One region of the Paenibacillus sp. FW507-14B1B genome, then DNA from elsewhere that is predicted to be linked to it. Evidence: riboswitches for the same ligand, from Rfam matches in the RefSeq annotation. Region 1 holds a riboswitch; each other region holds the start of a gene.
The links. Region 1 has a riboswitch for cobalamin ahead of AC3WJJ_RS16475 (ribonucleoside-diphosphate reductase subunit alpha). Riboswitches for the same ligand answer to the same signal wherever they lie in the genome.

Region 1 (10,864 bases):
AGTACTGATTAGCCCCCTGCCCAGCACACTTTATAGGCAGAAGCATACCTTAGGGTATAACTTAAATATGGGAGTGAACTCATTGAATCATTATCAAATGCATCAACACCCAATGCACCACCATCACCAAGCACATCAAATGTCACAACCACTTGTTGTATATCCTGTCGATCCATGTGTTGTAGAAACCTTACAATCGGTTATGGGAAAACGTGTTGTTATTGAAACGACACGCGGAAGCGTGGAAGGATGCGTTGCTGGCGTAAAACCAGATCATGTCATTATCGAAACTAGAGGTAGAAAATTCTTCGTTCGTATCGCTGAGATTGTATGGATTATGCCTGAATAATAAATATAAAAGAGCTGCAGATCCGCAGCTCTTTTTGATCATTTTATCCTTTTTTTTAGACTATTAAATGAAGTATAAATGCAGATAACAACATAAATAGTATGAGAAAAACGAGTTTATACCCTGCGCTAAGATACCGATTACTCCCTGTTTTTCTCCAGTATAAGAACGGGTAGGTACTAGATATCACAATAATAGATACTGCTGTAATGGTTGCTAATTCGATAGAAATGATATTCAGCTCCCTGCCACTTTTTAGACTTAATATGTGTATATTACGTACCACCCACCAGTATTACAGTAATTCATGGCGATGGTATTTTTAATAGGCTTAATATATAAACACACAAAATACCTTTAGGTTATATCCTCCAGTATTAGGTTTTTAAAAGCAGCAAGGAGTGAATGCACCTTAATTATGTCAATTCAACAATAGCAAAATAGCGCAACCCCCATATCAGAGAGCTGCGCTAATTATCCCTTTATAGCTAGGTTACCGAAAAGAGTTGAGCTAAAACATATACTCTCCTTGTTAACCACCCAGCTTGTCTTGAACAGATTGAAGCTTTTGTTTGCTTGATGAAGCTTGATCCCGGCGATCGTCGATTTTGACAGCTGTGGATACACGTTTGGCACCGGATAAGAATGGCGCTTCATGAAGCGCGGCAATAGCCTGCCATACATCGCTCAATTCACCTTCGATAATTGTACTCATTGACGTCAATTCATATGAGATTCTCTCCTGCTTCTGCAGCACCCTCTGCATCTCTGCAACATACATACTTAGGCTTGTTGTAGCCGTTCCAATCGGAATGACAGTTACTTCAGCAATGGCCATGGACGATAACCTCCTAATATAGGCTTTTACATAACATTATTGTACCAGTCTAGGACATCATTTCAAATTCTCATATGAACCGATTCTCGTTCAAATAATGCTCTCAAACGCAATGACTCATAAAGCGTGTATCTCCTTAGAAAAGGTCGTAATTCGTCAAAATGTGCGAAATCTCACCCTCTTTTGGCGGATTGCAGATTGGCGATTTCCCTCCTCATTTGCTATAATTCACCTTGCGTCTATTTTTAAGAAAAGAGTTTACAAGCACAATATATTGGGTTAAATTTAATAAACATCAACCAAATATAGTGTATGCAGGTGTTTGACACTTCATAGAGTTGTCACACTTAATAGGGAAGCATGGTGCAAATCCATCACGGTCCCGCCACTGTAAAGGGTTTTAGATCGCATTTTTTGCGTTTCTGAGATGACTTCGGCTTTAAGCCACTGAAGGCTGCGTTAGACCTTTGGGAAGGCGCCGAACTCTATACCCCAAGTCAGGAGACCTGCCTGTATACAGTAAAGCACCTATCCTACGGGAAATTAGGAAAGTGTTCTCTTACTGCGTCTGTACATATCAGCGAGCCCTAAAACGGCGGCTCAAGCTACTATGCACACTTCACCCACAGCGCATACGAACATTTTCAGCCTTCCTAAGGTTTGGAAAATGTTTTTTTAATGTTCTTTTTCCCATTTCCCCCTAAGAAAGCGAGGATTTACCCATGCCCCAAATCGTAGTTAAACCGAACAACCGTCAATTAGCTTTTGATCCAAATCGCCTCTCTGTATATGCCGATCGGATTTTGAATGAACTAGACATGCTGAATAAGGAGCAACTGCTTCGCGGTGTGAATTCTAAACTCCGTGGCGAACAAGTAACTGGTGAGGAGATCAGCAATGCGTTCACCATGTCGGCACTCGAGCTTGTTACTAAAGAAGAACCGAACTGGAAGTTCGCAGCGGCTCGTTCGCTTTTGACATCCTTATATAAAAAAGCGGCTAACCATCGTCGTTACAAAGCTTATCCGGACGAGCCATACGGTAACCTATATCCTCTCATTACTGAGCTGGTGCAAAAAGGTATCTACCGTGAAGAGCTTCTGGAATGCTATACCAAAGCACAAATTGAAGAACTCGCAGAAACAATTGATTATACCCGTGACTTACTGTTTGACTATATCGGACTGTTGACACTCGCTGAGCGTTATCTTGCTACTGATTTTGATGGTCGTGTGATGGAGCTTCCGCAAGAGCGTTATATGATTATTGCCATGTACCTCATGCACAAAGAGCCTGCAGAGAAACGTATGGATCTTGTTAAAGAAGCATACTGGGCAATGAGTAATATCTATATGACCGCAGCAACGCCAACCATGTCCAACGCCGGCAAGAAGGTAGCAGGTCAGCTGTCCAGCTGCTTCATCGATACCGTGGATGACTCACTTGAAGGCATCTTCGATTCCAACACGGACGTAGCTCGTCTCAGCAAAATGGGTGGCGGCATCGGCGTTTACCTTGGAAAGGTTCGTGCCCGTGGTTCAGACATTCGTGGACACAAGAACACAAGCTCCGGCGTTATCCCTTGGATTCGTCAGCTGAACAACACCGCTGTTAGCGTAGACCAGCTTGGTACACGTAAAGGTGCAATTGCCGTTTATCTGGATGTATTCCATAAAGACATCCTTGCCTTCCTAGATCTGAAGCTGAACAATGGTGACGAGCGTATGAGAGCACATGACGTGTTCCACGGCGTATGTCTACCTGATATGTTCATGGAAGCTGTTGAAGCTCGTGATGAGTGGAGTCTCTTCTGCCCGCACGAAGTGAAGAAAGTAATGGGTTGGAAAGACGAGAACGGTCGTCCGCTCGGTCTAGAAGACTTCTATGACGAGAAACTTGGCGAAGGCAAATTCCGTGAAAAATATGCAGAGGCTGTAGCGAATCCACAGCTTTCCCGTATTACGGTTCAAGCCATCGACATTATGAAACGTATTATGAAATCCCAGCTAGAAACCGGTACACCGTACATGTTCTATCGTGACACGGTTAACCGCGCTAACCCGAACTCCGCACACGGTATGGTTTACTCATCTAACCTGTGTACTGAAATTATGCAGAACCAATCGGCTACCGTTGTGGAACAAGAAGAGCTTGTAACCAAGGATGGACAGACTCGCATCGTCATCTCCAAAGTTCCTGGTGATTTTGTTGTCTGCAACCTGAACTCCATTCACTTGGCTCGTGCAGTTCCAGCGGGTGTGCTCGAACGTCTCGTACCCATTCAGGTGCGTATGCTCGACAATGTTATCGACATCAATAATATCGAAGTACTGCAAGCACAATACACGAACAGCCAATACCGCGCAGTCGGTCTCGGAACCTTCGGTCTGCATCACTTGCTGGCTCTTGAAGGTATTCGCTGGGAATCTGATGAGGCGGTTGCCTATAACGATAGTCTGTATGAAAAAATCAACTACCTGCTCGTTAAATCCAGTATGGAACTGGCCAAAGAAAAAGGTCATTATCCGAAATTCAAAGGTTCTGACTGGGAGAACGGTGAATACTTCACGTTCCGTGGTTACACCGATGGTGAGCATGAAGGCAAATATGTAACAACAGAACAGTGGCGTGAACTGCAGCAAGAAGTGCAGCAGAATGGTGTTCGTAACGCATGGCTCTTCGCGATCGCACCAAACGGATCGACTTCCATCATCGCTGGCTCTACGGCAAGTATTGATCCACTGTACGAACTTCTTTCTTATGAAGAGAAAACAACTTACAAGATTGCTAACCCAGCTCCGGACCTATCCGAAAAGACGATCTGGTATTACAAAACAGCCTTCTTGATCGATCAGAACTGGTCCATCAAAATGGCAGCCGCTCGTCAGCGTCACGTTGACCAAGCGCAAAGCTTCAACCTGTACGTTCGTCCGGACATCAAGGCTTCTGAGTTCCTGGAACTTCACCTTCATGCTTGGAAAGCCGGCTTGAAATCGACTTACTATGTACGTAGCCGTGCGCTTACGATTGAAGAATGTGAGTCATGTGCTAGCTGATTTTTCGATCCCTCCCAAACCCTCCCTTCCAAGGGAGGGCCCCAAGGGCTCTGCCCTCTGGACACCCGGAAATAGAGCTTCGATTAAGGAGTGATTTGGGTTGAGGTACGGCTTGCTGGTGTAAGGAGCGCTTACTCCCCTTCGGGAACGCTCTACTTTAGAGCGAAGATAATGAGTTACACGGGCGTTCTTTAGTGTTACTAACTGCTAGGAACGCTCTCCCTTTGGGATTTGCTCCACGTTTGTGCGTAACTTGTGAGTTACATGGGCGTTCTTTAGAGTTATTAACTGCTAGGAACGCTCTCCCTTCGGGATTTGCTCCACATTTGTGTGTAACTTGTGAGTTACATGGGCGTTCTTTAGAGTTATTAACTGCTAGGAACGCTCTCCCTTCGGGATTTGCTCCACGTTTGTGCGTAACTTGTGAGTTACATGGGCGCTCTTTAGTGTTGCTAACTGCTAGGAACGCTCTCCCTTCGGGATTTGCTCCACGTTTGTGTTTAACTTGTGAGTTAATTTTGCGCTTTTTTACCTCTACTACCTGCTTGGAGCGCTCTCCCTTCGGGAATCGCTGTGAGTTTAGTGCATAACCTGTGAATTAGGCGTTCTTTAGAGTTACTAACTGCTAAGAACGCCCTCCCTTTGGGATTTGCGCTATTTTAGTGCATAACTTGTGAGTTACTCTGTGCTTCTATACCTTTCATACCTGCTCAGAGCGCTCTCCCTACGGGATACGCTGTGGGTTAGTGCATAACCTGTGAGTTGTTTATGTTACTTCGTCCATCCTTCTGCTGTAAGCGGGCGATCCGCAAACCAGCAATTGAATATACTAACTAAATCATTTAAAGACTACATCGGCTAAGGATATCCCATCGGAAGAGTTTACGTCTGCCTTTGTTATCCCTTTGCGACCTCTATGAATACAAATCCCAAGCAAAGGGATAACAACAGCGGCTGTAGAGGGGATTTCCGTCCCAGATATCCGGCCTCCAAGGAGAGATTAAGCATGCAAATGCAAAAAATATTTAATACGGAAGCCCCTAACCAATCCACTCGTATCATCGAAGGTGAATGTTCAGGTATTCTGAACTGGAACGACATCCGTATGCCGCACATGTACAAACTATACAAAGTGCTACTCTTGAACCACTGGATCGCTGATGAGATTCCAATGTCCAAAGATGCATCACAGTTCCCACGCCTTGATCCGGAAGAACAGCGCACATTCAAAATTAACATTTCCTTGCTAGCTGTGCTTGATTCCATGCAGACGATGTTCGTTGGGGATGTAAAACGCTACTTCACCGATTCTTCCCTTGAAGCGATCTCGGCAATCATCGGTCAACAGGAAGTTGTCCACAACCAATCTTACTCCTACGTTCTCTCTTCGATCGTATCGGAGCAAGAACAAAAAGAGATTTTTGAATACTGGAAGCATGATCCGGTTCTTCTAGATCGCAACCGTTTCATCGCAGATATTTATCAGTCTTTCCGTGATAATCCATCACCACAGACTTTCTTCGAATCTATGGTTGCTGACCTGATTCTCGAAGGGATTTTCTTCTACAGCACATTCGCCTTCTTCTACAACCTGGCACGTGACCAGAAGATGATGGCGACAAGCCAGATGATCTCTTACATTCAGCGTGATGAGAATCAACACTGCTACTTCTTCGCTGAAGTGTTCAAGCAGCTACTTGTTGATTTCCCTGAACTGAACTCCAAAGAGAACATGGACTACTTGTACCGCACAATCGACCGTGCTGTTGAGCTCGAAACAAACTGGGCTCACTACACACTCAGCAACGTTCGCGGCATTGACCTGAACGAGCTGTCCGATTACATTAAGTACATTGCGAACCGTCGTCTGAAAATGATGGGCATGGAAAAAGCTTATGAAGGCGTAGATGTAAACTGCATGCCTTGGATTAAGCCTTTCTCCGACGAAGCTTTGAACGCAACCAAGACAGACTTCTTCGAAGCGAAGTCCCGTAACTACGGTAAAGTCGGCGACGACAACGGATTCGACGATCTATAATATAAACACATCAAAAAACCTCCGTATTCTTCCTTTTTGGAAAGGGTACGGAGGTTTTTTGATCTATGAAATTACAATACCGTTCCTTTCGGTGCTTCCTTCCTCCTCCCACCTATCTCCATCTTTAGATGCTTCAGCTGTGCCACAATAATCACACTGATCACAACCAGCAGAAACCATGAGCTTATCTTCCCGATATGTACCAAACTCCATGTTTTCTCCTGTCCCGGATATGTCCAAGCACCCAGAAACGTTGAAATATTCTCTGCAATCCAGATAAAGAATCCGATTAACAAGAAAGACAACGTTAGCGGCATCCGATAGGTGGTACCTTGCACATCAAATTGCACAACCGTTCTGAGAAATACAATAAAGAGCAGTGCAGTCAGCACCCAACGAAAATCCCATATATAGTGATGCGTAAAGAAGTTAGCATAAATAGCAGCACTTATTAATACAGTCAGAATCGGTAATGGCCACCCCGTTATCCGCAGGTTCATCCGGCGCCATGCCTGACAAATATAACTGGCAACGCTCGCATACATGAAGCCGCTATATAGTGGCACTCCCCCAACTTTACTCCAACCTTCCTCCGGATATGACCAAGACCCCATATGCACCTTATACAGCTCCAGCATAAGCCCAATCACATGGAACACGCAGATAACCTTAAGTTCATCCCATGTCTCCAACTTAAAAACTACCATGCCGATCTGAGCGAGCAGGCAGATGATCAGAATCAGGTCATAACGCGCTAGTCCTGGAACTTCTATATATTTGGTCAGCGCAAGTGTAGCGAAGATGATCACTGGAAAAATACACGACAGCGCCTGCTGTATGCCGAACGCCCATAGTTTACGGATGAATGTCATATATACCTCCTACTAACTATCTATTCAGAAGCTCCAAGCGTACCACAATCATAACGGATATTAATGACATCACCGTAACGAGTTTGTAATGAAATAGGGACTAGTATAGGGCCCACTAGAATTTAAAATCAATCTTCAAATCGCAGCGTAAAAATAATAGCCTGCTCAATACGGCTTAACGATTCAGGTGAGAAATCCAAGTTTTGAATTTTTTGATTGCTCGTTGATTGCATTCCCCATAAATGTATAGATTCTTCAGTAGTGAATGTCTTCGGTTCTTGATTTTGAATCACGCCTCGTGCGGTCAAAGCTTGATCCCATGGAGTCGTTAACGTAGAGAGACTTGCGCCCGATTCATTTTGGATGCTAACTTTTATCTTCAAATCATCAGCCTGGCCATCAATAGAAATGGCATCCAAAGACACGATGACTTCTATTTCACCCTCTGTCTTCCCGTCTACCGATTCAAAGAACAAATCCCTTATAGATCCGACTGAACCTACCTTCTTACCCTCCTTCCATAGATCGATGTCCAAGCTTGCATGGGGCCTATCCCCTTCATATCGCAACTTAAAAGCACCAGACATATCACCTAGAAATAACTTGAACTTTGCTCCTTCACCCTTGAATAGATCAACTGGTTTCTGTGTGATTTTTGTAGGTCCATCCTTACTTTTCATGACGGGCCCATCTGATTCTGATTCACATCCCGTTAAAATTAACAATATGATAAACATACAGGCCAAAATACGCATAACACCCCTCCTATTGGAAGACTTTACCGCAAATATAGAGTGTACACCACTCGGGGATTTAGCCGATTTCATACTCATATATAAATATATATCAACTTCATAATCTCAGTAGATACATCAATCATTATTCACAAAAAAGGATGAGCCTGAAAAGGTTCCCCTCTCCATAACTCATCCTTCATATTAAATGTCGACCACCGTATTCAATGATAATGGATTAGCATACTCCCCATTCTTACACAGCTAGATCCACTGCCGTTTTTCCTTTTTTCCGCAATAAAAATGTTAAGGGAACTGCTACAGCCGCAATGCCGGTACCGACCAGGAATACATCGTCGATGCCCATCGTCATCGCAATCGGTTGATTCATAACGCCTTCACCCACATAATGTGATGTTCTTGATACAATCAATGCGCTGAATATGCCGATGGATAAAGACGCCAGTCCCTGACGTGCCCAGTTCGTAATCGACGAAGCATGCCCCGAATATTCACTGGAGACCGCACTCATCGCTGCATTCGTAAGCGGCATGTTACATAGCGCTATGCCGAGGCAACGAACGAGCTGGAGACCTGCGATCGTGTAGATCGAGGTAGCTGCCGTAATATTGCTAAATGCTGCAGAACCTGCCACGATGATCAGGATGCCTGCTAGCACCAATTTGAATGGACCAATACGGTTATAGAACTTACCAATGATCGGTGACGCTGCAGCCATAACAAGCGCCCCTGGCAGCATGATAAGTCCTGTCTCCATCGGTGACAACATAAGTACTGTTTGCAAGTAGAGCGGAACGAGAAGCGTTCCCGTATACATCGAAACGGTCACAATGCAGTTTAAGATCAAGCTATAGCGAAACCGTGGAAAACGGAATACTCTCAGTTGAAGGAGTGGCGTTGCTGTTTTTAACTCCCATACGATAAAGAAGCTAAGTAACAAAACACCTATCGCAAGCAGCGATACCGTCTTCCATGAACCCCATCCCCATTCACTGCCGTGACTAACGGACAACAGAAGGAATGAACTACTGATCACAACAGATAGAAATCCGAGCGTATCAAAAGACTTTTTCTCACTCAATTTGTAGTATGGAATGAATTTAGCCACAATAAAAATAGACAAAATTCCAATGGGGACATTCAGAATAAATATGGACTTGTAGCCAAAATACTGAACCATCCAGCCCCCAAGAGTAGGTCCGATTACAGGCGCCAGCATGGACGCTAGACTCCAGAGTCCCATTGCGTAGGCCTGACGCTCACGATCAAACACTTGATAAATGATCGTCATCGTAATCGGAATGATCATTCCGCCAAATATCCCTTGAATAATTCGGAATGTAATCAGTGATTCAATATTCCATGCGGTAGCACACAGGGCTGAGAATAGAATAAAGCCGATTAGCGAAATAATAAACAACCGTTTATAACTTAGCTGATCGCCCATATAACCAACAACCGGGGCAACAATCCCTGTAGCGAGCAAATAACCTGCCATTAGCCACTGCACCGTGCTAAGTTCTGCACCGAATGTATGCATCACTACGGGAAAGGTGACATTAATGGTTGTGATACTTAATACAGCCAGAAAATTACCGAAGAAGATTGCGCTCATGATGAGCCAAAAAGATGATTGTTTTTGTGTTTTCACAAGCTGCCTCCAAACATAAATCAGATTGTCAATCGATGTGTATAAAACATAGAACCCACCTCAGCGCTCTTTCATGTAGCGAGCTTAAGGTGGGACCCTCATCAACTGGATTCATTTCAAGTAAATAACTTACGACGCAGTAAATTCAGCATAATGTAGAGCATATCAGCTTCATCCTGATCAAGCTGCTTAAAGGATTCCATAATGCTCTCATCGCCTTCACTTCGTGCGCCTTGTACAAGCTCCCGTCCAGCATCCGTATAATGAACATAATGGCTGCGACCATCCCGAGGATTGGGCGTCCGACGAACTAGCCCTCTCTGCTCAAGTGAGTCCACCAAATATGTAATCGTAGCCGCTTTAAGTTCGAGATGCTCTGCAAATTGGAGAGGAAGACATGGCCCCTGCTGATCTATAAAACTCAAAATCGAGTACTGATTCAGGTTCAAATCGTTGTTCCTAAGATATTTGAGAAACGAGACCACACGGTGTTTTGTCATCTTATCTGATAACTCGCGGTACACGTCCATTAACATCTCCACACTCGTATCATGACTGTGTTTCAGAATCATTCACCTCCAAGTTACTATTCAATTTTAATTCAAATATTCAAACTTGTAAATGGAATTTTCATTATTTTTCATTATATTTTCATTATTTATACCATAAGTAGTTCGAATAACTGTACTATAATATGAAATGAATAACATATTTTTTTAATAAAAAAAAGCTTTCACTAATCCGGCATCAGTGAAAGCTTGTATGATTTACACTCTATTCTAATCATCCGCCAGCAACTCTCGCAGCATCATCTCGCGGTTATTGACGAACTCCTTCATAATCATAAAGTGGTCGGTCTCTTCAAGACTACATTCATCAATCCCCTCTTCATGTAGTCTCAAAATCCGGGCATCTGGATAAGCCATCAGAATAGGCGAATGAGTAGAGATAATGAATTGTGAGTTGTCTTGGACAAGATCATGAATCCGGGTCAGCAGCGCCATCTGTCGGAATGGAGACAGCGCCGCTTCAGGCTCATCCATTATATACAACCCATTCCCACTGAACCGGTGTAAAAAGGTAGCAAAGAAAGACTCCCCGTGTGATTGTTGATGCAGTGACTTCCCCCCATAGGATTGATACAGCCCGGGGTGCTCACGCTCCAATGCATCAATCTCAGAGGCCACGTTATAATAACTTTCCGCACGGAAGAAGAATCCGTCTCTTGGCTTACGTACACCTCTTACCGCTCGAATATATCGGTACAGATCCGAGTGTGTCTCTTCCGTAGCAAATGAGAAATTC
Region 2 (10,864 bases), on a different contig from region 1:
AGTCCAATCATTTCTTGAAGTTTCATGTTGCATGGACACCTCCCCATCCTTAATGATTTGGAAGCCCGACTCGGTACAAGCACTACTTGCTTAGTGTCCGTTTATCGTCTTCACAAGGATGAAATGGAAGAAATCATACCCCCTAATCCATATCAAGAGAAATCCCTTAACTTTTATTTACGCAAGCGATTTAGGATGGTTCCAATTTTTCGGGCAGTATACTCCATTTCCTGTCTAGTATTACCCAAACCAAAACTAAAACGAATCGCAGACCGTAAAAGTTTTTCGGAAAGGTTCATTGCCTGAAGTACATGGGAAATTTCGAGTGATCCTGAGGTACAAGCAGAGCCGCTTGCTGCAGCAATTCCTTCCATATCGAGGTTCATTAACATGGTCTCCGTACTTACACCCGGAAAGCTAATATTAATAATATGGGGCATGTAAAACTCGGGGTGTCCATTCACGACAAAAGCCTCGTCTCCAATTTCATGAGTCAGACTTCCTATAAATGATTCTCTAAGCATCATATAATGTGCTCTTCGATGATTCAGACCTTGAACGGCCAACTCTACTGCTTTGGCGAAGCCTACGATACCTGCTATATTTTCAGTTCCAGCACGTCGTTTCTTCTCTTGTAACCCTCCGAACAATCTAGGAGACAATACATGTCCTCGTTTCACAACGAGTGCACCAATGCCTTGAGGTCCATTGATCTTATGTGCTGAGAAACTCCAGAGATCAACAGGGAAGTCCTTGCAGACGATGTGCTCAGTGCCTAATGCCTGTACCGCATCCGTATGAAAGACAATATTTCTGCTGTGCGCCAGTTCACCGATTCCCCGAATATCCTGAACGGTACCTATTTCGTTATTACCAAACATAATCGTGATTAGAACCGTATTATCTTTAATCGCATCGGCAATCTCATCAACAGAGACACGTCCTTCATGGTCAACGGGGACAAAGGTAACTTCACATCCTCGCTTCTCAAGCTCCTCACAAGTATGAAGCACCGCATGATGCTCGATTGCAGAAGTAATAACATGCTTACCCTGGAGCCCAACAGCTTCCATCGTTCCGAAGATAGCTAGATTATCACTTTCTGTTCCACCAGCCGTGAACACAAGCTCATCCGGCATACAACCCAAAAGGGTCGCCATCTTATCCCGCGACCCACTAACCAATCTCTTAGCTTCTCTTCCGTAAGCATGCACACTTGAAGCATTGCCATACTGACTTGTCATCACTCGCATCATCTCTTCCGCTACTTCCGGATGAACCGGTGTTGAAGCGGCGTGGTCCAAATATACTGATCTCATCATCAATCACCTATATATAGAACATATAATTGTCCACTACGGACTGTTCATGGAAATTAATCAGATTGTCAAGCGTAGTCGAATCCAGCACCTCAGCGATACTATCACGGATACGGAGCCATAAATCGCGCTTAGCAGGATCGTCCTCTTCTGTGAAGTCAACAGGAGAGATCGGGCCTTCCAGCACTCGAATCACATCGCCTGCCGTAATACTCACTGGCTCTCGGGATAGAATGTAACCACCATATGCGCCACGAATACTCTTCACAAGACCTGCATTTCGAAGAGGAGCAATCAATTGCTCCAGGTAGTGCTCAGACAACTGATTCTTCTCAGCAATACTCTTCAGTGAAGTTGGCCCTTCACCAAAACGGGAGGCAAGCTCCATCATAATTGTTAATCCATATCTTCCTTTAGTTGATATCTTCAAAGGGTGACACCTCTCTCGAAATTTTATATATAATATTTCTCATCTGTTTTGTTGGTTTGAGGCGGAAATAAGGGTTAAATCTCCGGTGCATCAGGGAAAAGTAGCATAATCTCCCTATTCCGATCATTCCCCTCTGTATATGGTAACATAACCACAGCCCCTATGGGTAATAATACACACCTATTTTTGAAAAATGTTCACCTGGAGTGGACACACGAAGAGCGTGTGAAGTAGGCCAGGTTGTGATAAAATACGTCCATGGGCATAAATCAATACGAAAATGGTGATGACGATGTCAAAAGATAAACAAAACACCCGTATCGTTGTCGGCATGTCGGGAGGAGTCGATTCCTCCGTAACAGCACTGCTGCTGAAGCAGCAAGGATATGAAGTGATCGGGATCTTTATGAAGAACTGGGACGACACCGATGAACTTGGCTACTGCACGGCCGAAGCGGACGCTGAAGATGTCCGTCGTGTATGTGAGCAGCTCGATATTCCCTACTATACCGTCAATTTTGAAAAGGAATACTTTGATAAAGTATTTTCCTATTTTCTTGATGAATATAAGGCCGGAAGAACACCAAATCCAGATGTTATGTGCAACCGGGAAATTAAATTCGGTGAATTCTTAAACAAAGCGCTGGATCTTGGAGCAGATTATGTTGCAACAGGACACTATGCTCGCGTTGTCGAAGAAGAAGGGAAACTGCACCTTCTTCGTGGCGTGGACAACAATAAGGATCAGACCTATTTCCTGAACGCTCTGAATCAAGATCAGTTATCTAAGGCTATGTTCCCCATCGGACATCTTCCTAAGCCAGAAGTTCGCCGTCTAGCTGAAGAAGCAGGTCTTTATACAGCCAAGAAAAAAGACAGCACTGGTGTATGCTTCATCGGTGAACGAAACTTTAAAGAATTCCTCGGCCATTATCTCCCCGCTCAAGGAGGAGAGATGATTGATATTGTTACAGGCGAAGTTAAAGGTCGTCACGATGGTTTAATGTATTATACCCTGGGACAACGCCAAGGACTCGGCATCGGTGGATCAGGATCTGGTGAGCCTTGGTTTGTCGCTGACAAAGATTTGGAAAAGAATGTGCTCTATGTAGTCCAAGGAGATCATCCTAGCTTGTATTCCACTGGCTTGATCGCCTCCGGCATCAATTGGATTGCAGGTGAGGAAGCTATGCCCAAAGATTCCTTTACCTGCTCCGCAAAATTCCGCTATCGTCAGCCGGATCAACAAGTGACGGTAACGCCAAGAGAAGACGGTACTGTTCACATAGCGTTTGACAAGCCTCAAAAAGCCATTACACCTGGACAAGCCGTTGTGTTCTACCAAGGCGAAGAGTGTCTAGGCGGCGGGACCATAGAATACGCTGAGAAAGTACCGTACTAAGTAAAAATTACGGTTTACCCAAGAACCAAAAAGGCATGTCCCTGGCAGATTCATGTGAACCTGAGGGACATGCCTTTTTGGGTTATCGATCTATTATAAATTCATTTCGACTACTTGCCCTTTATCTACACTTCGCGAGACATCGACTAATCGCTGATTCCGACTTCCTCGGAAAGGTAGGGAAGTATCTTTCTCTCGTTCATAAAACTTGCCGTCAACGATGACATCACACATTAAAGCTAAGTTTTTAAGCATCGGTTGCTTCATTACAGCTTCGAATGTAAAGCCAGTGTAAGCCCATACGTCTTTATCTGGACATTTTCTCTTGAAGTCTGACAAAAAGTCAGCACATTCTTCCGCCGAGAAGAACGGATCACCTCCACAGAGTGTAATTCCGTCAAGTAGGGGATTAGTGGCAATCTCCTTCAAAATCCGTGACTTCAACTCTTCAGTAAAAGGCTCACCCGCTTCAAAATCCCAGGATTCCTGATTGAAGCACCCAGGACAAGCATGGCGGCAGCCGCTGATGAACAGAACAGCACGTACACCTTTGCCCTCATTTATACTTTCCGGAATATAGCCACAGATGTTCATTGGTGCTTAACCCGATCTTCAACTTCAGCCTGTTTAGCTGAATTGAAACGTTCCGTATAGTTACCCGTTAAGTATCCCGTTACCCTGCGTAGACGGTGGAACAGCACCTTGTCCTCACCCACACCACATTCCGGACATGTGGATCCGATAATCCCCTCATAATCACAGACAGGACAACGGTCCAGTGGGTGATTGACCGAGAAGTAACCGATGTCTTGCTTAAGTGCGAACTGTACAATGCTTTTGAAAGCCGCTGTATTTTGCCGGGCATTTCCATCCAGTTCCACATAGGATATAGCACCTGCATTACATAGCTTGTGAAATGGTGCTTCCCACTCGATCTTCTGAAAAGCCGCTACAGGATAATATACCGGGATATGGAATGAATTTGTATAATACTCCCGGTCGGTTACACCAGGAATCTGGCCATAAGTGCTTCGGTCCATCTTTGTAAATTTTCCGGATAAGCCCTCTGCTGGTGTGGCGAACAGCGTGATGTTCAGATTGTATTTCTCACTCATTTCATCACAATAGACACGCATACACTTGATCACATCAAGCCCGAGCTCTCTTACCTTCTCATCCTCGCCGTGATGATATCCTGTCAAAGCTTTCAAACTTTCCGCAAGTCCAATAAAGCCAAGTGCGAGCGAACCGTGCTTCAAGAGATCAGCTACCTTGTCTTCAGGAGCTAATTTCTCTCCACCTTCCCACACACCTTCACGCATCATAAAATCAGAGGCCTTTGCCGGCTGCTTGGCTTGAATCTTATAGCGATGAATTAATCCTTCAACAGCGATTCTCATATAGTGCTCCAGGCTTTGAAAAAATCCATCCAAATCCGCTTCCTCACGTTTACCCAAAGCTATGCCATGATCAATTCCTAGACGTACCAAGTTAATCGTATTGAAGGATAGATTCCCTTTTCCACTAAGACGATTCCTACCAAACCGATCAGAGATGGTACGTGTCCGGCAACCCATCGTTGCAATGATGGTATCCGGGTCCTCCGGACGGTAATAGGGCAGATTGAAAGTCGCATCCACATTGACAAAGTTCGGGTATAAACGACGACTGGAGCATTCTATTGCTTTTAAGAACAGATCGTAATTGGGGTCCCCTTCTGACTGGTTAATTCCTTGCTTGCACTGGAAAATATGTTGTGGAAAAATCGGAGTTTCCCCTCGACCAAGTCCCTTCATCGTCGCTTCAAGCAGCGCATGCGACACCAGCCGTCCTTCCGTAGAAGTGCACATTCCATAATTTAATGAAGTGAAAGGAATCTGGCCACCGGCCCGGCTGCTCATCGTATTCAGATTATGAATGAGAGATTCCGCCGCTTGCTTCGTTTCGTTCACCGTCTCCTCGTAGGCGAATGAATAAGTACGCGGGAATTGTTTTTGCAGTAAAATATTATCCATTATGAGTTCTTCATCCAAGAGATCCGACCCTGAATTCAACTCTCCTTCACCTAGATAGTTCAGCCCTTTCCGAAAATGCTTACGGAAGGACTTCCCTACATACGGTGCTAAATCCCAATCGATCTTATTGCCCGATACTCCGCCAAATTGGCTGTTCTGCTGGGATTGGAATATGATTGCAACAAGAGCCATAGCGGTCATAATACTCTGTGGTGAACGCACTGAACCATTTCCGGTATTAAATCCATTCGCGAGCAATCGATCAAACGGAATAAAGATACAGTTCGTTGTTCCTAAAGCATATTGATCCAGGTCATGGACGTACACATATCCGTTTTTTAACGCTTCTTTTAGATCGGGTGGTAACATGAACGAACTTGCCATCCACTTAGCATATTCCGAACCGATCCGGCTCATTTTCCCGCTGAAAGATTCCCCGTTCAGATTCGCATTTTCCCGGAGCAAATCCATGTCCTTTACACCGATAACATCATTGCTGATCTTGTACAGCTCTCCACGCTTCATACGTTCCAGATCGCGTGCCTCACGGTATTCCTTATACGCTTTAGCCGTATTCTCGTGTCCGATCTTCTTTAAATACTGAATAACGAGATCCTGTATGGCTTCAACCGATATTTGATTCACGCTGCTTGTCTCGTCTTCAACCATCTTAGCAATCCGAGATGAGGCATCCTCTTTAGTTATTCCTTCTACGGCCTCAAATGCTTTGTCTACCGCTCTCATAATTCGTTTAACATCAAAATCAACCTGTGTTCCATCTCTTTTAATAACTTTCATGGTTATTCTCTCCTCCTACTACTAAAGCACAAATAAAAAGAAGCATGCTGCCGCTTAGGTTTACGGTAGACATGCTTCATCCAAGAATCCGGTATATAAATCAAGACAGACCAAGATACCTATTCCTACCTGAAACACCCTCCTATCAACCGTAGGCAATACAGTGTTGTCATAATGGCAGGTATCTGGCTTCAGTACATTTGGAAAGAGATGTTCAGGCTCGTACTATTCTTTCGCGAGTACCTGTTACAGTGGCGGGACCGCTCCGGATTCTCACCGGATTCCCTTTTAAGATCGGAACGTATCCGATCACCATTAATCACTATATGTAGTTGTCATATCAAAAGATATAACAATATATAGGTGATTAACTGTAACAATAATCACAGTGCCTAGTTAACTTCTGTCGGCATAGGCGTTGGCGTAGGCTTTGCATAGCCCGTCTTGTACTTCTCATCAATAGCATTACGGATTTCAGTTAGGCTTTTTCCTTCACTCTTCATTTTGGCAGATTCAACAGCGATCTCAAGACAAACGCCGCAACGTGTACCATGATCATCCCACACAATGCTGCCATCTTCTTTAACCTCATCAATAAAGCAATTCAAGTTGCTATCATGCCCAGCGCTTTCTCCACATCCGCAATAACATGGAATCCATGGGAGTACATCTTTCACCTGAGCAGCGAGCGCATAAATTGTCCGGAGTTCGTCACTTTTTCCATTCAAAAAAGTTGGCAGATCTTTAGCAGATGCTGTCATCTCCTGAATATCCCCGTTGGCAAGAGTCGTCTGTCCCGCATGCTCATGAGTAGCTTCTGTCCCTGTTTTGGAATTTGCCTCGCCTTTACCTTCAGTTTTACCAGCACCACATCCACTCAGAAGTAGACCAGCAGATAGCATCAGAATCACAAATTTTTGTTTACGCAAACTCTTCATCCTCCCCAAATGAAATATAAAACAAATAATTTAGTAGAGTACTCTCATGCTTTATGTTGTTATCGCTAGTCCCGCCCATGCTCCTGCAAGTCCAAGGATTAACGATATAAAAACATATAATAAGGTTTCTGTGTAACGTTTGTTTCCTGCCAAGGAGATTGCCTCATAACCAAATGTTGAAAAGGTAGTAAAGGCACCGCAGAACCCTATTCCTAAAATGCTATACATCACTTCAGGAATCCGCTCAGCAGAGCCGGCGAGTATCCCAAGAATGAAAGAACCTACCACGTTTACAAGCATGGTGGCCCATGGAAAAGAACCTCCTGCTCTTTTTCCAATCCAGATGCCAACGCTATAACGAGCAATTGCCCCAAGGACACCGCCTAACCCAATCCATAAGATCATGTCGTCTCACCTTCTCGTGCTGATCCCATCGTTCGTCCCAACCAAACACCGATCAGAGACATGAGTAGTCCGCCGATGACACTAAGCATCACATAGAGCGCAGCTACGAGCATATGGCCCTGACTAGACAACCTTACAGTATCCACCGTAAATGTAGAAAATGTTGTGAAAGCTCCTGTAAAGCCCGTGCCTATTAGCAACCGAATCTCAGCAGAAATCCGGGTGGAACGTAAGCCATAGGTTAAGAACCAACCCAGAAACAAACACCCCATCAGATTAATAAGTAGGATAGCAGCCGGGAATCCGCTGGCTGGCAGTGGAACTATTTCACCCAGACCATAACGACATAATGTCCCGGCAAATCCTCCCGCACCTACGAAAAGCAAGTTTTTGTTCATACGAAATCCCTTCCAATACGATTACATGAATCCCCTGTTAATCATCCTTACGCAAACGCTGATTGTGCGAAATCTTAGCCTCGTTGCCCTGCTCGGTCGCTTGGTAAAATACACGACGTGCCAGCTCTTTAGGCAAATAATCCTGCTTCACATAATGCCCAGGGAAATCATGAGGGTACTTGTATCCTGCATGTCCGAGCTTCGCGGCTCCTTGATAATGGGTATCCCGCAAGTGAAGAGGTACCTCTGCTGATTTAAGATCTTCAATTGCAGAAGTGGCGCGCGAAATAGCCGTATATACCGCATTTGATTTCGGGCTCTCTACTGCAAAAAGAATCGCCTGCGCAATGTTCAACTTCGCTTCAGGCCAGCCGTTATGACGGTAAGCATCTAATGCACTGACAGCTTGTACCATCGCCTGTGGATTGGCTAGACCGATATCCTCACTACTGGCGGCAATCAACCGTCGAATGAACACCATCGGGTCCATGCCCAGCTTCTCTACTGCATACAAAAACCAGAAAAGTGCTGCATCACTAGAACCACGTATACTTTTATGGAAAGCAGATAATACGTCGTACTGCGTTGACTCATCGGCTCGAACCGTTGGACGCCGAATGGATTCCTCGGCCACTTCGAGCGTAATATGGACCGTTCCTTCCTTAGTTGGAGGTGTTGTCATTGCTGCCAATTCGAGTGCATTTAATGCCCTTCGAATATCACCGTTCGCCATCGAAGCAATGTGCTCAAGTGCATTCTCGTCAACCTGCAGCTGCATAAACCCAAGTCCTCTAGCCTTGTCCTGAAGCGCACGCCTCATAGCAATAAGGGAGTGTTCTCTTGTTAGCGGCTCCAGCTGGAACAAAGTCGAGCGGCTCATGAGAGCCCCGTTCACATAATGAAACGGATTCTCGGTTGTGGCACCGATAAAAATGATAGTCCCTTTCTCAACTGCAGGTAGCAACGCATCTTGTCGGGAACTGTTGAACCGATGTACCTCATCTAGAAACAGAATGGTTTTGGTACCGTACAAGGACTTGTTGCTCTGAGCTTGTTCAATGACCTCACGTACCTCTTTCACTGTTGCCTCTACCGCATTAAGTCGAACAAACTCGCCTTGCGTATGCTTCGAAATGATGTGAGCTAGCGTTGTCTTACCACAGCCCGGCGGACCATAAAGTAAAATGGATGATACCTGATCCGCTTCTATTGCGCGCCGAAGCAGTTTACCTGGTCCTACTATATGTTCTTGTCCAATATATTCATCGAGGTTTGAGGGACGCATCCGATCAGCCAGCAGCCGGGAATCGCGATCCTCTTCACGACCGAGAGAGAATAAATCCATCATTACACATCCTTGCCTATAATCATCATTGAAAACTATGATCTTGATTCTGTTACTTATCATATCACAATCTGGTAATCACATCGCCACTGTAAGCAAAGCCTAAATTCTAATAAATCCCAAACTTTTCTGGATGATCACTCGTTTAGGGACAAACTTACCTGCACACAATCTAGCCTATAATGTACCCAAATATATGACAAAAGAGGGAATAGAGAAATGAAAAGACGATCACTGAGGATCATCGTCCTCATTGCACTAATCATACTCATTGCCGTTACACTTTACCGATTTATAGATAATTTAGGCCAGTCTTATCAACAATTGGGTCTAACTCAATACAAAGAACCGGTGGTTGTCTAAACCACCGGCCCCCTCGTAAAGCAGCTAAATCAAGTTCTTTTGTTAGCTGCTCACTCAATTGATTTTTTCAACTTAAACGCCTTCTGGCCATCCCTGTGCTGCAATTTCTGGCTGTTCAGGGACAATATAAGATGGAAGCTGTTCTCCATGCAGTAACCACAGTTCATGAAGTGCACGCGTACATCCAACATACATAATCTTGGCATCCCAAGCCTTTTCTGCATAGTGCTCACGGTCTGCATCCGCTACAATTACAGCATCAAACTCAAGTCCTTTGGAGAGATATACGGGTAGCACAGACAGGCCGCCCTGATATGTCTGCTTGCTTCCATCAATCAGATGAAGGTCTGGCCACTCCTCAGACAATATACGATGCAGCTCCTCCGCTTCACGAAGCGTACGAGTCAAGATTGAAACCGTCCGATAATTACCCTTCGAAATCAGATGACGCAATGACAGCCTAAGATCCTGCACCCGACTATCCACTCCTGTATAAGGGATTAGACGGACTGCGTCTCCACTACGAAATACAGGTACAGCGAGGAGGTCACTGCCAACTCCTCTTTCAAGTATTCCATTTGCAAACTCGATAATTTCCATTGTTGAACGGTAACTTCGTGTCAGTGCGAAATATGCTCTGTGCTCTTCATCAAACAGTGAGCTCATCTCTTCCCAAGCATGAACCCCTCGGTATGCATGAATCCCTTGAGATAAGTCTCCTAAAATCGTAAAAGAATGTCCTCTTACGAACTTATCAAGGAGCGCCACCTGGAATGGAGAGAAATCCTGCGCCTCATCAATAACGATATGGTCAAACCGCTGCTCACCTGTAATTTCATTCATTAAGCAGTGAAAATACAGCAGGGGTGTAAGATCCTCTTCCCTGACAATGTTATTCTTCAGGTCTTTACGTGTCAGCTTCAACACTTCTGTAGGAATCTCGGATTCAAGCTCCTGAGGCCATAGTCCAGTTGTTTTCGAAGCACCAAACAGCTGCTTATATAACACCAATGGCTCAAATTTCGGCCATTTTCCTGCATAAGATTTCTCACGCTGAGAAGCTTTTTTCTTTCGCTCTTTAAGCAGATGTGAAGGTGTTTTCTTAAGTTCCATCTCCACCCACCGATGCAGTCTGGCGAGCACACGCTCTTTCCGTTTGGCTAGCGGATATGGTTTATATTCTTCGTTGAACCATTCTTCAATCGTTTCACGCTTGAGAACAGCGCCATCCCATGGGGAGAAATCTCCTTCGGGTAAAGCATTTGATTCAATCGATTGAACACAGCGCTGAATCAATGTCATCAATCTTAATGATCCCTTGTAACGTCCACGTACATCATCATTGATATCCGGAGTTCCCTTGCCAGTGGGTGTCTCGAACCAGTAAGACAAGGTTTCAGACGTATCACTGTTCGTCATAGTAATTTCCAGCAGTTCAGATGCCCAATCTC
Region 3 (10,864 bases), on a different contig from region 1:
AGCTGCAAGCAGAGCGCTCACCCAAGTGAAGCGGGATATGGAGTGTTTAAGCAAGAAATAAGACAGGAAGGGAACGATGACCACGGATAGACCTGTAATAAAACCTGTGTTCGAAGTCGTTGTATACAGCAACCCAACGGTCTGAAAAGCATAGCCTATAAACAAAAAAAGACCAAGCAGACAGCTATGCAGCAGCATTCTTCGCGTGATCAATCGCCACTGACGCCGATAGAATACAGTCGTGATGAAGGCTAATAGGAGTCCTGCACCTATAAATCGGACGCTGTTAAAGGCCATCGGTGGAAGTACTCGAACAGCATGTTGCACAATCAAAAAGGTACAGCCCCACATCATGGCAACAAGGAGTAGGCTGAGATCAGCAAGACGAGAGCGGTTCAACGTTGTTCATCCTTTCGAGACAATAAAAATATGTAAATTCTTCGGTGAAATGACAAGTGAACAAATTGTATCCCATTATGAGAGAAGCGACAATACTAATGGAGTCCTATATAGTAAGGAACTTCCATCTTATCGATGAATTGCTTATTTAGTGGAAAGGGTAGACATAAAGAGGAGAATTTTGTTATACTAAAATGCCGAACGTACATTCCCTTCTAGGACACCAAGAGAATGAAAGGAAGTTATTATCATGATGGGAAGAGCCCATTTGGTTATTAGTACCGGCGTCACATTGTCGGTCATGGGGCTGACCGGAATTCCTATCACACTTCCGGCAGCAGCGGTTGCCGTCGTTAGTTCGCTTCTACCGGATATTGATGAGCCGAACTCCATATTGGTAAGAACAGCGATTCCCACAGGCCTCTTACGTGTACTTCAACTAACACTAGTTGCGGTAGCTATTTTTATTTATTTCTACGGACAGGAATATGCGCCGTGGAACTTGGCCTTGGCTGGATTAATTGCTGTTGTATCCTTTTTACCAGGGCGTACACTCCGTCATATTGTGATGTTTATGATTGGCCTTGGTCTCCTTCAATTCGGACATTCATTTAGCCCGTGGAATATCATTGCTGGTTGTGTATTAATGATCTCCACGCTGGTATCCCATCGCGGGTTGACACACTCTTTATACGCTGTTGCTGGATGGACGCTGTTGTTGTATTTCGGGACAGAAGGCTCGGCCTGGGGCGAGAGTATATGGGTTGCAGGAGGTTTATCCTATGCTCTTCACTTAGCAGCTGATATGCTAACGAATCGTGGAATACGGCTGTTGCCTCCACTGAAATTCAGAGTGAAATTTAAACTGATGAGCACCGGAAGTAAATGGGGAAATATGGTGGAGAATGTGTGCATCGTACTTACACTAGTTCTTCTCTGGTATGTATTCATAGCTTCTAAATAATCGAAATTAATGAGAAAGCCTCGCTCACAGGGAATGAGTCATTCCCTGTGAGCAAGGCTTTTCTGATGATCCAGTCATTCCGGTTATTCTTCCAGGAAGATCAAACCGATGAGATCATCCAGCTCAAGATTACCGAAGTAATGCTTTACATTAATGGAAGTAAGAAGACTTCTAACTTCACGCTCCTCGTAACGTTTGCCGCGAAGTGCATTCTCGATATCCGCTACATCGCCAACACCGAAGAAGTCACCATATATTTTGATCTCCTGGATATGCCCATCCTTTATGTTCATTCGGATGTCTATGATACCCACAGGAAATTTCTTTGCATGCTTCACATTGCTCTCTGGCGATAGGCCATAATTCCAATCCCAGTTCTGGTAACGCTCCTTGGAGATTTGGTGAATGATCTCCCAGTCTTTTTCCTCTAGTACATATTGAGGAACCTGATCAGGTTCCATACCGAAGATCGAACGCAGCAGCTCAGCGCGGAACTGTTCAATGGTCATCTCGTTTCCGTCAGCTCCGAGAAGTTCCTTGATATTGGCTACACGACTACGGACTGATTTTGTACTCTTTGATTTAAACTTCTCTGGATTCGCATTAAGTGAAGCTTGTACGTGATCCAAATCGAGATCAAACATCAGTGTTCCGTGGCTGAACATTCTTCCTCGTGTGGAGAATTGTGCATTGCCTGAAATCTTTTTCTCCCCAACTTGAAGGTCATTACGTCCGCTAAGCTCTGCAGGGACACCCATTTTTTGTAGGAAATCGATAACAGGTTGTGTGAATTTCAAGAAATTGTGAAAGGACTGCCCATCGTCTTTGGTAATAAAACTGAAGTTTAGGTTTCCTAGATCATGATATACGGCACCCCCGCCTGACAAACGTCGTACAACTTGGATGTTGTTATCACGCACATATTCTTGGTTAATTTCTTCAATTGTGTTCTGATGTTTGCCTATAATAATCGATGGTTGATTGATGTAGAAGAGCAGGTAGCTATCGTCCATCGGTAAATGTTTCAATGCGTATTCCTCAATGGCCAGATTTATGGCTGGATCATGTATTCCCTGGTTATCAATAAACAGCATTATGTACGCCTCCGTGTGGTTTCTTGTCTAATGTAATACATTTAAATCTATTGTAAACCAATGTTTGACTCTAGAGCAAAGGTTCTGTGAGCGATGGGTGATAAATGCTATGATGGGGAACGGTAACGCTTAAAATTCTATGCCAAACTGTATGATTAACTTCATATGTGAATTTCTAGGTTGTAAGCGGAGTAGATATTTCATATAATCGTCAACAGAGAAGTATGCTTGGCTAAGCAAAAAAAGAATACTCATTGCATGCGATGTCCTGGAAAGACAGTCCTAAATACAGGGCTGCTTCTGGGTTAAAAGGGAAGCCGGTTAAAATCCGGCACGGTCCCGCCACTGTGAATCAGGGATATCCTCCATAATTGCCACTGACCTAGTAAGGCTCGGGAAGGCGGAGGTATCATTTCAACCTGTAAGTCAGGAGACCTGCTTCGCATGATGAATCTGACGGTCCTTCGAGGAAAGGATTACGTTTGGCAGAACTATTTTGGACGAGTAGACTTTTATTATAAGCTCATTTTTTAGTTCATAAAGTTCATTATCTCCGAAACGTAGCCCTTGATTCTCTATGAGATCAGGGGTTTTTTATGGTGAATTATAGGGTGCCTGTCAGAGATACGAGTCATTTCGGCGCTTGCATACACGGGATAGGAGAGAAACTGATGAGAAATCGATTGAAACAATTAGTGATAGTAATCCATCCAGTACGGATAACATCATGAGTAGAAAACTTGCGGTGTACGCAGTGACAGGGCTTATTCTCTTAGTTCTTACACTCGTGGTCAGTCTTGGCATTGGTGCGGTTCATTTACCCGTTACAGAGATCGGTGCGATGCTGCTACACAAACTTCCATGGATTGGTGATTCTATCACACCGAACTGGGAGGTCGCATCGGAGCAGATTATTATGAAGGTACGTCTTCCCCGAATTTTGCTCGGCATGCTGGTTGGGTCCTCACTTGCAGTTGCTGGTGCTGCATTTCAAGGTGTTCTAAGAAATCCTCTTGCGGATCCATTCACGCTGGGTGTATCGTCCGGTTCCTCACTCGGAGCTGCGTTTCTAATCTTCTACGGACTGCAATATGCATTCGCTGGAGCTTGGACGTTGCCCTTGGTTGCTTTTCTGACGGGTATTCTTACGCTATGGATCGTACTGTTACTCGCTAGAGATAATGGAAAAATTCCGACGCATGGACTAATACTATCAGGTGTGATCATGCAGTCGTTTCTAGGTGCGGCTGTTTCATTCTTGACGGTTATGTCAAAGGATACATTAACGGATATTTTATTCTGGACCATGGGAAGCTTAAGCATGCGGGGGTGGTCGTACATAACGGTGCTATTCCCTTACTTTATTGTATGCTTTATCTTTTTGTGGAGCCGAGCACGGATGCTGAATTTGCTATCACTAGGCGAAAGACAAGCAGCCCATATGGGGCTTAATGTGGATCGCCTGAAGATGAGTGTTCTTATTGTAGCTACGCTTTTAACCGCTGCGGCAGTGTCGGTGTCCGGAGTAATAGGTTTTGTTGGACTAGTCGTACCTCATATGATTCGGCTCGTTACAGGTTCGGATTATCGAATTATTATTCCACTATCGGCACTCGGCGGGGCGATCTTCATGGTCTGGTCGGATACGGCAGCGAGAACTTTGCTAGCACCTACTGAAATTCCGATTGGGGTTGTAACCGCATTTGTGGGAGCTCCATTCTTTGGTTATTTGCTGTACCTTAATAAAAAGCAGCGTAGGGAGGGAGCCCTATGATCAAACTTCACAATGTAGGCAAGCGATATGAACGCTTGAATGCAGTATCGGAGATCGACTGGAGTGTCCGTGAAGGAGAGTGGTGGGGAATTATCGGTCCGAACGGAAGCGGTAAATCGACACTGCTGCATCTTTTGTCTGGGGTGGAAATGCCTACAACAGGTCAATTGCTGCTACATGACAGAGAAATGGCTAGTTACAGTAGAAAAGAACTGGCGCAAATGGTTGCTGTACTGCAGCAGGAAGGCCTTGCTCCGACAGATTTTACAGTACGTGAAGTCCTGGAGATGGGGCGCTTTCCATTTCAGAACTGGTTAGGACGAGAGAGAGTGGATGCTGGTCCTTTGCTGGATCGGATTATTCATAGACTGGAGCTAGACCGTTTAGAATCGAGAAGATTGGACCAGCTTAGTGGAGGACAACGTCAGCGTGCAGCCCTTGGAAAAGTAATGGCTCAGCAGCCTGCAATTCTGCTGCTGGATGAGCCAACGACATATCTGGATATACGGTACCAGTTGGAGTTTATGAATATGGTAGCAGAGTGGCGTAAAGACTCGGGCATTACTGTCATTAGCGTGCTGCATGATCTGAATTTAGCTGCACAGTTCTGTGATCAACTTCTGGTACTTCGAGATGGAAAGACTGCTGGGCAAGGGCTGCCGTCTGAAGTATTGACAGAGGATTTCATACGTGAAGTTTTTAGGGTCGATCCTGCTCTTGTTATGCACCCAGAGAATGGTGCTCCACAAGTACTCTTGACAGCTAATCGTGGAAGACCAAACGAATAGATGTATATTATTCCTCATAATAAGAGATTTTAAGACGGCAGATAGCCGTCTTTTTTGTATGCATGTAGCATACCTTTTTATAAAAAAGAGATAACAGATCGGATTTAACGGGTAATGTTTTAAGTGGGTTTGCGTTTGGAAATGAATAGTAGCAATTACTTCACCATTTTGTATTAGAAATCGATCTTTAGATTTTATGCAAAATGCATTTAAACAAGAGGAGGCATCGGGCGTGGAAACAGTCTGGATTGTCATGAATGTCCTTGTTCTTCTTCTGCTTATTGGCATATTGTACTGGATGCAGAAGAAGCACTTTTCGTTTACGAAGCGGGTATTTGCCGGCTTAGGTCTTGGTGTGCTGTTTGGCGCGATCTTACAGTTTATCTTTTCAGCAGATTCTGACGTTATTGCGAAATCATCGCAGTGGTTTAACTTGGTCGGGTACGGGTATGTACGTCTGCTGCAGATGATGGTAATTCCACTCATTATGGTATCGATTATTTCGGCAATTATGAATCTGAAGGGCGGACGAAATCTCGGTAAAATGAGTGGGCTAATCATCGCTACTCTGCTTCTGACCACGGGTATTGCGGCTTCTGTTGGAATAGCGACGACGCTTACCTTTGATTTATCAGCAGAAAATATACAAGCGGGCGCCGCAGAACATGAGCAGGGCTTGTTGCTCGAAGATAAGCTTGGAGACGTTGGAGACCAGACGCTACCCGAGCAAATTCTGGAGTTCATTCCTTCGAATCCGTTCGCGGATATGACAGGAGAACGTAAGTCTTCTACGATAGCGGTTGTTATCTTCTCCGCTTTTATTGGTGTCGCTTTGCTTGGTTTGGATCGAAAACATCCGGAGCAAGCCGAAACGTTTCGAGGTATGATCCGGGCACTGTATGCAGTTGTGATGCGGATGGTTACTTTAATCCTTCGATTGACACCATATGGAATATTGGCACTAATGGCTAAGACGATTGCAGGAACAGATCTGCAAGTCATTCTCGATCTCGTTGATTTTGTCCTGGCATCTTATGTCGCGTTAATTGTTATGTTTATAATTCATATGCTTCTCCTCCTTCTATTCGGATTTAACCCAATGGTGTATATCCGCAAGGTACTGCCAGTACTAACCTTTGCCTTTACATCCCGCTCAAGTGCGGCAGCGATTCCACTGAGTGTACAGACGCAGAACAAGAAGCTGGGGGTACAAGAAGGCATTGCGAATTTATCTGCATCCCTTGGAGCAACGATGGGACAGAACGGTTGCGCGGGTATTTACCCTGCGATGTTGGCGGTGATGATAGCACCTACAGCGGGTGTTGATCCAACGGATTGGATGTTTATACTTACCTTGATTGTAGTCGTTATGATTAGCTCCTTCGGTGTCGCTGGTGTAGGGGGAGGAGCAACCTTTGCCTCCTTGATTGTACTGTCCACTATGAATCTGCCGGTTGCTCTGGCAGGTCTGCTGATCTCCGTCGAGCCGCTGATCGACATGGGACGGACCGCACTCAATGTCAACGGATCGATGACTGCCGGTGTGATTACAGGTAAAGTCATGAAAGAAGTAGATCAGGGCGTATTTAAGGATCGTAATCAAGATATTGATATGATGCAGACGTAATATGAATAAGGACATAGCCGCACCCAGGAGGGGGCGGCTTCTTTTAATGATTAAATCTTCTTAGATGACTTATGTTAGACTTGAGGTGTCGTTGTTCGTTGTAAGAACAGTGTAATAGATTAATAGGGGTTGAAGACTCATATGCCATTAACCTTTGCGCATCCTGCCATCGTATTGCCGTTTTCGAGAAAGAGTAAATACGTTCATTTTTCCGCGCTTGTTCTAGGGAGTATGGCTCCAGATTATGAGTATTTTTTGCGAGGGCAACCTTTGGGTGAAATAGGGCATACTTTTAGTGGGTTTTTAATCCTTAATCTTCCCATGGTTGTGTTAATTTATTGTATTTATCATTTTCTCATTCATCAAACGCTTGTCAGTTACTTACCGAATGTGATTCAGGACCGTAGTACTCGGCAAGTAGACTCGAGCCGTGCTTTGAGGGTAATCGTCTTTGGCTACTCTGCGATCCTGGGAATGGTAACGCATGTCGTGTGGGATGCATTCACACATCAGAAAGGATTCATGGTTACGAGAATCCCAGCCTTAGATCACACATTCCAAATCGCCGGCTATGATATTCCGGTATATAAGCTGTTACAGCATGGAAGTACACTTGTGGGATTATCTATCATACTTGCTTACATGATTTACAGAGCTTCATCTCAAAAGAGATCTAATGTAATGGAAGTATCCCCGAAACAGAAATTGGTGTTTTGGTTTGTACTATTCTCCCTAACGATATGGATACTAGGTATCTGGTATCTCATAGATGATGTATCGATTAGGAGTTATGGCATCGCTGTTGTGCGAATCATAGATTCATCCTTGATAAGCCTGCTCATTCTATCACTGGTTATTAAATATACTGCTCTATTCCGGAAATGATTCGAAATCATAGACCCAAAAGAAGAGGCGACCGCTCCCTGTTCATCTCCGGGGAATGGTCGCCTCCTGCTGCATATGGCAGCTTAGCCCAAGACGGTAAGCTGCTTAGGGAACGAAGTTAGCACTTCTACACCGTTATCAGTTACGAAGACATCATCCTCGATCCGCACGCCTCCAACGCCTGGAACGTAAATGCCTGGCTCAATCGTGAAGACAGCACCGCTAGTAAGCAGCTCCTCGTTAAGTCCATGAATGGAAGGGTACTCATGTACATCCATACCGAGACCATGGCCTAGACGATGCAAGAATGCAGGGCCATAGCCAGCTTCGTCAATAACGGATCGAGCTGCTTTATCAATCGATCCATAAGTGACACCAGGCTTTACAGCACAGATGGCTGCTTCATTAGCCGCCAGTACCGTGTTGTAGATACGCTCCTGCTCTGAACTAATCTGTCCGACAGCAAAGGTACGGGTAATGTCTGATGCGTATCCGCCAGCGAACACGCCGAGGTCAAACATAAGCAGGTCACCTTCCGCGATCTTCCGTGATCCCGGAACGCCATGTGGCAGAGCGGTATTCGTACCCGTGAGCACCATGGTATCAAAGGAAGGGCCGTCAGCCCCTAGTTTTTTCATCAGATATTCAAGCTCGGCCACAAGCTCAATCTCTTGCATTCCGATCTTCACCTGTTTTAGACCTTGGGAGAGGACATCTTCTACTAGAGCGACCGCTCGTTTCATGATCTTGACTTCATCTTCTGATTTTCGAATTCGCATATCACGCAGTACTTGACCTGCATCTGAATAGGAATGTGCAGATAGGAAGTGTTGGAGTTGTTCATACCGAGACACCGTCAGCTGATCTTTTTCAAGAGCCATCGTTCTGATGGAGCCCTTAATCTGTTTGCGGAGCAATTCATAAGGATTATCGGTATCTTGATGCGTAACGATGTTGCTAATGGACGAAGCCGCAGCCGCTGCATCACCATCAAGTGCTGGAACGATAAGTACAGGCTCCTCTCCGTTTTGCAAGAGCAACCCAAGAAAACGTTCGTGTGGATCACTGGCAAACCCTGTTAGATAATATACATGCTTAGGATCTGTTATAAGTAAGACATCCCATCTATGTAAGGACATCGCTTGATTTAATTGATCTAATCTTGTAGTCATGATTTAATACATCCCTTTCTGCTTTGTTCGTTTTGTTCGCATGGCTATATGATATAAGCGTAGCTCGTTCATGGAGTGATGTAAAGTCAGAGTATCTTTTCGATTTACATCTGATATATAATACTTGAGGAAATAATTACAAAATATGAATAATCAAGGGGGAAGACTGTGGATCCGGATCAAGTGAAAGTTAATTCCAGACCGAATCATGCGATTACGATTGATAAGTCGTTAAAGGGACTCGGAGGCTGGCTAGGTTTTTTTCAATTTTCGCTGTATACTTCGTTGTTATTAGGCATCATAACGATAATTGTAAACATTATCCCTATTTATGGTTCGGAAGCTTGGGAAACATTGACCGATCCGTCTTCCGTTGCGTATGACCCGTTATGGAAGCCGCTTATTATTTTTGAGACGGTGGGCAATATCATTTCTATGTTGCTGATTATTCTTATCTTGGTCATGTTATATGCCAAAAAAAGTATGCTTCCAAAATTAGTTATTATCATGTTAGTCTATAATATTCTTCTAGTGGCAGTGGATTACTCATTGTTACAACAGATTTCCCTGGTTGATCAGATCGAAGACGCCAACTCAACGAAGGAAATTTCCCGATCCATATTATACGCTTGTGTCTGGATCCCGTATTTCCTCCGTTCGAAGCGGGTACGTAATACTTTTGTGAACTAATCGAAGGATAAGTAGCGCTCAAAAAAGATGAATGCGTTTCATGCCAACCTCTTGTAAAATAAGCATACAGATCACTTCACCATTCGGAGGAATATGACATGGCAATGCCTCGTTATCAGATTGATTATGCAAATAGAGAAGATTTACCGGCTATTATTGATATTTATAACTCCACTATATCTGGCAGAATGGTCACCGCTGACTTGGAGCCTGTTACGCTTGAGAGCCGCATTCCCTGGTTCGAGGACCATCGTTCAGATTCGCGGCCATTATGGGTCATGCGAGTGAACGGTCAAATTGCTGCCTGGATGAGCTTTCAATCTTTTTACGGGCGTCCTGCTTATCAGGGAACGGCTGAAATCAGTATTTATGTGGATGAACAATATCGTGGAACTGGGGCTGGAAGCATCCTGATTGAGAAAGCGTTGGAGGAATGTCCAAGGCTGAATGTAAGTAACCTAGTTGGCTTTGTTTTTGGTCATAATGAACCGAGCCTGAAACTGTTAAAGAAATTCGGGTTTGAACAGTGGGGGCTGCTTCCGCGTGTGGCTGAACTGGATGGGATCAAGCGGGATCTGGTCATTGTTGGACGTGCAATTTCTTCATAAATAGTAAGACATTAAAGGGCTATAAGTTCCTCTTTTTGATGAGAGCTTTGGTCTTTTTTTGTGCTTGCATTCGCTCTGGAATGACTTAAGAAATGAATTGATAGGTATGGGAATAGAGAGGGCCTATAACATCTATAGCTACCTTGTCTTGGACGAAATGCTAACAAATACGATACGATGGGAGAGACATAATAAGAAATTCATTCTTGGTTAAGGAGTACATAGTTCACATGATATCCTCTTTCTTCATTACACTGTACAGCGTCTTCCTTCCGATCTCTTTACCTGTTATCGCTGGAGGGTTATTGAAACGCTTCAAAGGGCTCGAGACAAAAACATTATCTGCACTTTCGCTATATGTCATGAGCCCTGCGCTCATATTTGAGACGCTGGCTAAAGCATCGGTCACCTCAGGTGATGTAGCGGTCACGATTACTTTCTGTATTCTCAACGTCATTATTCTCTGGATGCTGTGCGGGGCTGTCGGAAAAATGCTAAAGCTCTCCCAGCCCGAACGCTCAGGGCTCGGTCTAACAACCATGTTCACCAATAGCGTGAATTATGGTTTACCTTTAGTGCTACTTGCTTTCGGGCAGATGGGGCTCGACAAAGCATCCGTATATGTGATTGTGCAGATCATTATTATTAACACACTTGGTGTGTATCTGGCAGCAAGATCTCACTTCTCTGCCATAAAAGCCGTGAAGTCCGTATTTACACTTCCTTCGGTGTATGCGGCGGCACTTGCTGTCTTGATGCGAATAACGGATGCATCACTTCCGGCAGGTCTAGAGACGGGCATATCGATGCTGTCTGCTGCATATGCTCCATTAGCACTTGTCATATTAGGAGCACAGATGATG

Region 2: it holds a riboswitch for cobalamin, as region 1 does, so the genes downstream of both, AC3WJJ_RS08075 (anaerobic ribonucleoside triphosphate reductase) here and AC3WJJ_RS16475 (ribonucleoside-diphosphate reductase subunit alpha) in region 1, are expected to answer to the same signal.
Region 3: it holds a riboswitch for cobalamin, as region 1 does, so the genes downstream of both, AC3WJJ_RS14350 (FecCD family ABC transporter permease) here and AC3WJJ_RS16475 (ribonucleoside-diphosphate reductase subunit alpha) in region 1, are expected to answer to the same signal.

The regions. Positions count from the first base shown of each region.
Region 1 is NZ_JBYSWS010000003.1:167,943-178,806, forward strand. It holds gene AC3WJJ_RS16465 (YuzF family protein) at 98-349, shown strand; gene AC3WJJ_RS16470 (MTH1187 family thiamine-binding protein) at 882-1,187, opposite strand; cobalamin riboswitch at 1,487-1,715, shown strand; gene AC3WJJ_RS16475 (ribonucleoside-diphosphate reductase subunit alpha) at 1,910-4,243, shown strand; gene AC3WJJ_RS16480 (ribonucleotide-diphosphate reductase subunit beta) at 5,250-6,281, shown strand; gene AC3WJJ_RS16485 (DUF817 domain-containing protein) at 6,353-7,153, opposite strand; gene AC3WJJ_RS16490 (hypothetical protein) at 7,282-7,908, opposite strand; gene AC3WJJ_RS16495 (MDR family MFS transporter) at 8,144-9,559, opposite strand; gene AC3WJJ_RS16500 (MarR family winged helix-turn-helix transcriptional regulator) at 9,676-10,131, opposite strand; gene AC3WJJ_RS16505 (AAA family ATPase) at 10,339-10,864, opposite strand, start outside.
Region 2 is NZ_JBYSWS010000001.1:1,695,870-1,706,733, forward strand. It holds gene AC3WJJ_RS08050 (PRC-barrel domain-containing protein) at 1-26, opposite strand, end outside; gene AC3WJJ_RS08055 (cysteine desulfurase family protein) at 174-1,319, opposite strand; gene cymR (cysteine metabolism transcriptional regulator CymR) at 1,330-1,749, opposite strand; gene mnmA (tRNA 2-thiouridine(34) synthase MnmA) at 2,042-3,151, shown strand; gene nrdG (anaerobic ribonucleoside-triphosphate reductase activating protein) at 3,245-3,745, opposite strand; gene AC3WJJ_RS08075 (anaerobic ribonucleoside triphosphate reductase) at 3,742-5,964, opposite strand; cobalamin riboswitch at 6,124-6,297, opposite strand; gene AC3WJJ_RS08080 (PCYCGC motif-containing (lipo)protein) at 6,357-6,902, opposite strand; gene crcB (fluoride efflux transporter CrcB) at 6,954-7,307, opposite strand; gene crcB (fluoride efflux transporter CrcB) at 7,304-7,705, opposite strand; gene AC3WJJ_RS08095 (replication-associated recombination protein A) at 7,743-9,050, opposite strand; gene AC3WJJ_RS08100 (hypothetical protein) at 9,270-9,413, shown strand; gene AC3WJJ_RS08105 (HelD family protein) at 9,486-10,864, opposite strand, start outside.
Region 3 is NZ_JBYSWS010000002.1:1,237,940-1,248,803, reverse strand. It holds gene AC3WJJ_RS14365 (DMT family transporter) at 1-399, opposite strand, end outside; gene AC3WJJ_RS14360 (metal-dependent hydrolase) at 650-1,363, shown strand; gene lplA (lipoate--protein ligase) at 1,447-2,457, opposite strand; cobalamin riboswitch at 2,704-2,914, shown strand; gene AC3WJJ_RS14350 (FecCD family ABC transporter permease) at 3,185-4,231, shown strand; gene AC3WJJ_RS14345 (ABC transporter ATP-binding protein) at 4,228-5,019, shown strand; gene AC3WJJ_RS14340 (L-cystine transporter) at 5,273-6,646, shown strand; gene AC3WJJ_RS14335 (DUF4184 family protein) at 6,788-7,531, shown strand; gene AC3WJJ_RS14330 (M24 family metallopeptidase) at 7,615-8,703, opposite strand; gene AC3WJJ_RS14325 (DUF2569 domain-containing protein) at 8,872-9,393, shown strand; gene AC3WJJ_RS14320 (GNAT family N-acetyltransferase) at 9,492-10,001, shown strand; gene AC3WJJ_RS14315 (AEC family transporter) at 10,232-10,864, shown strand, end outside.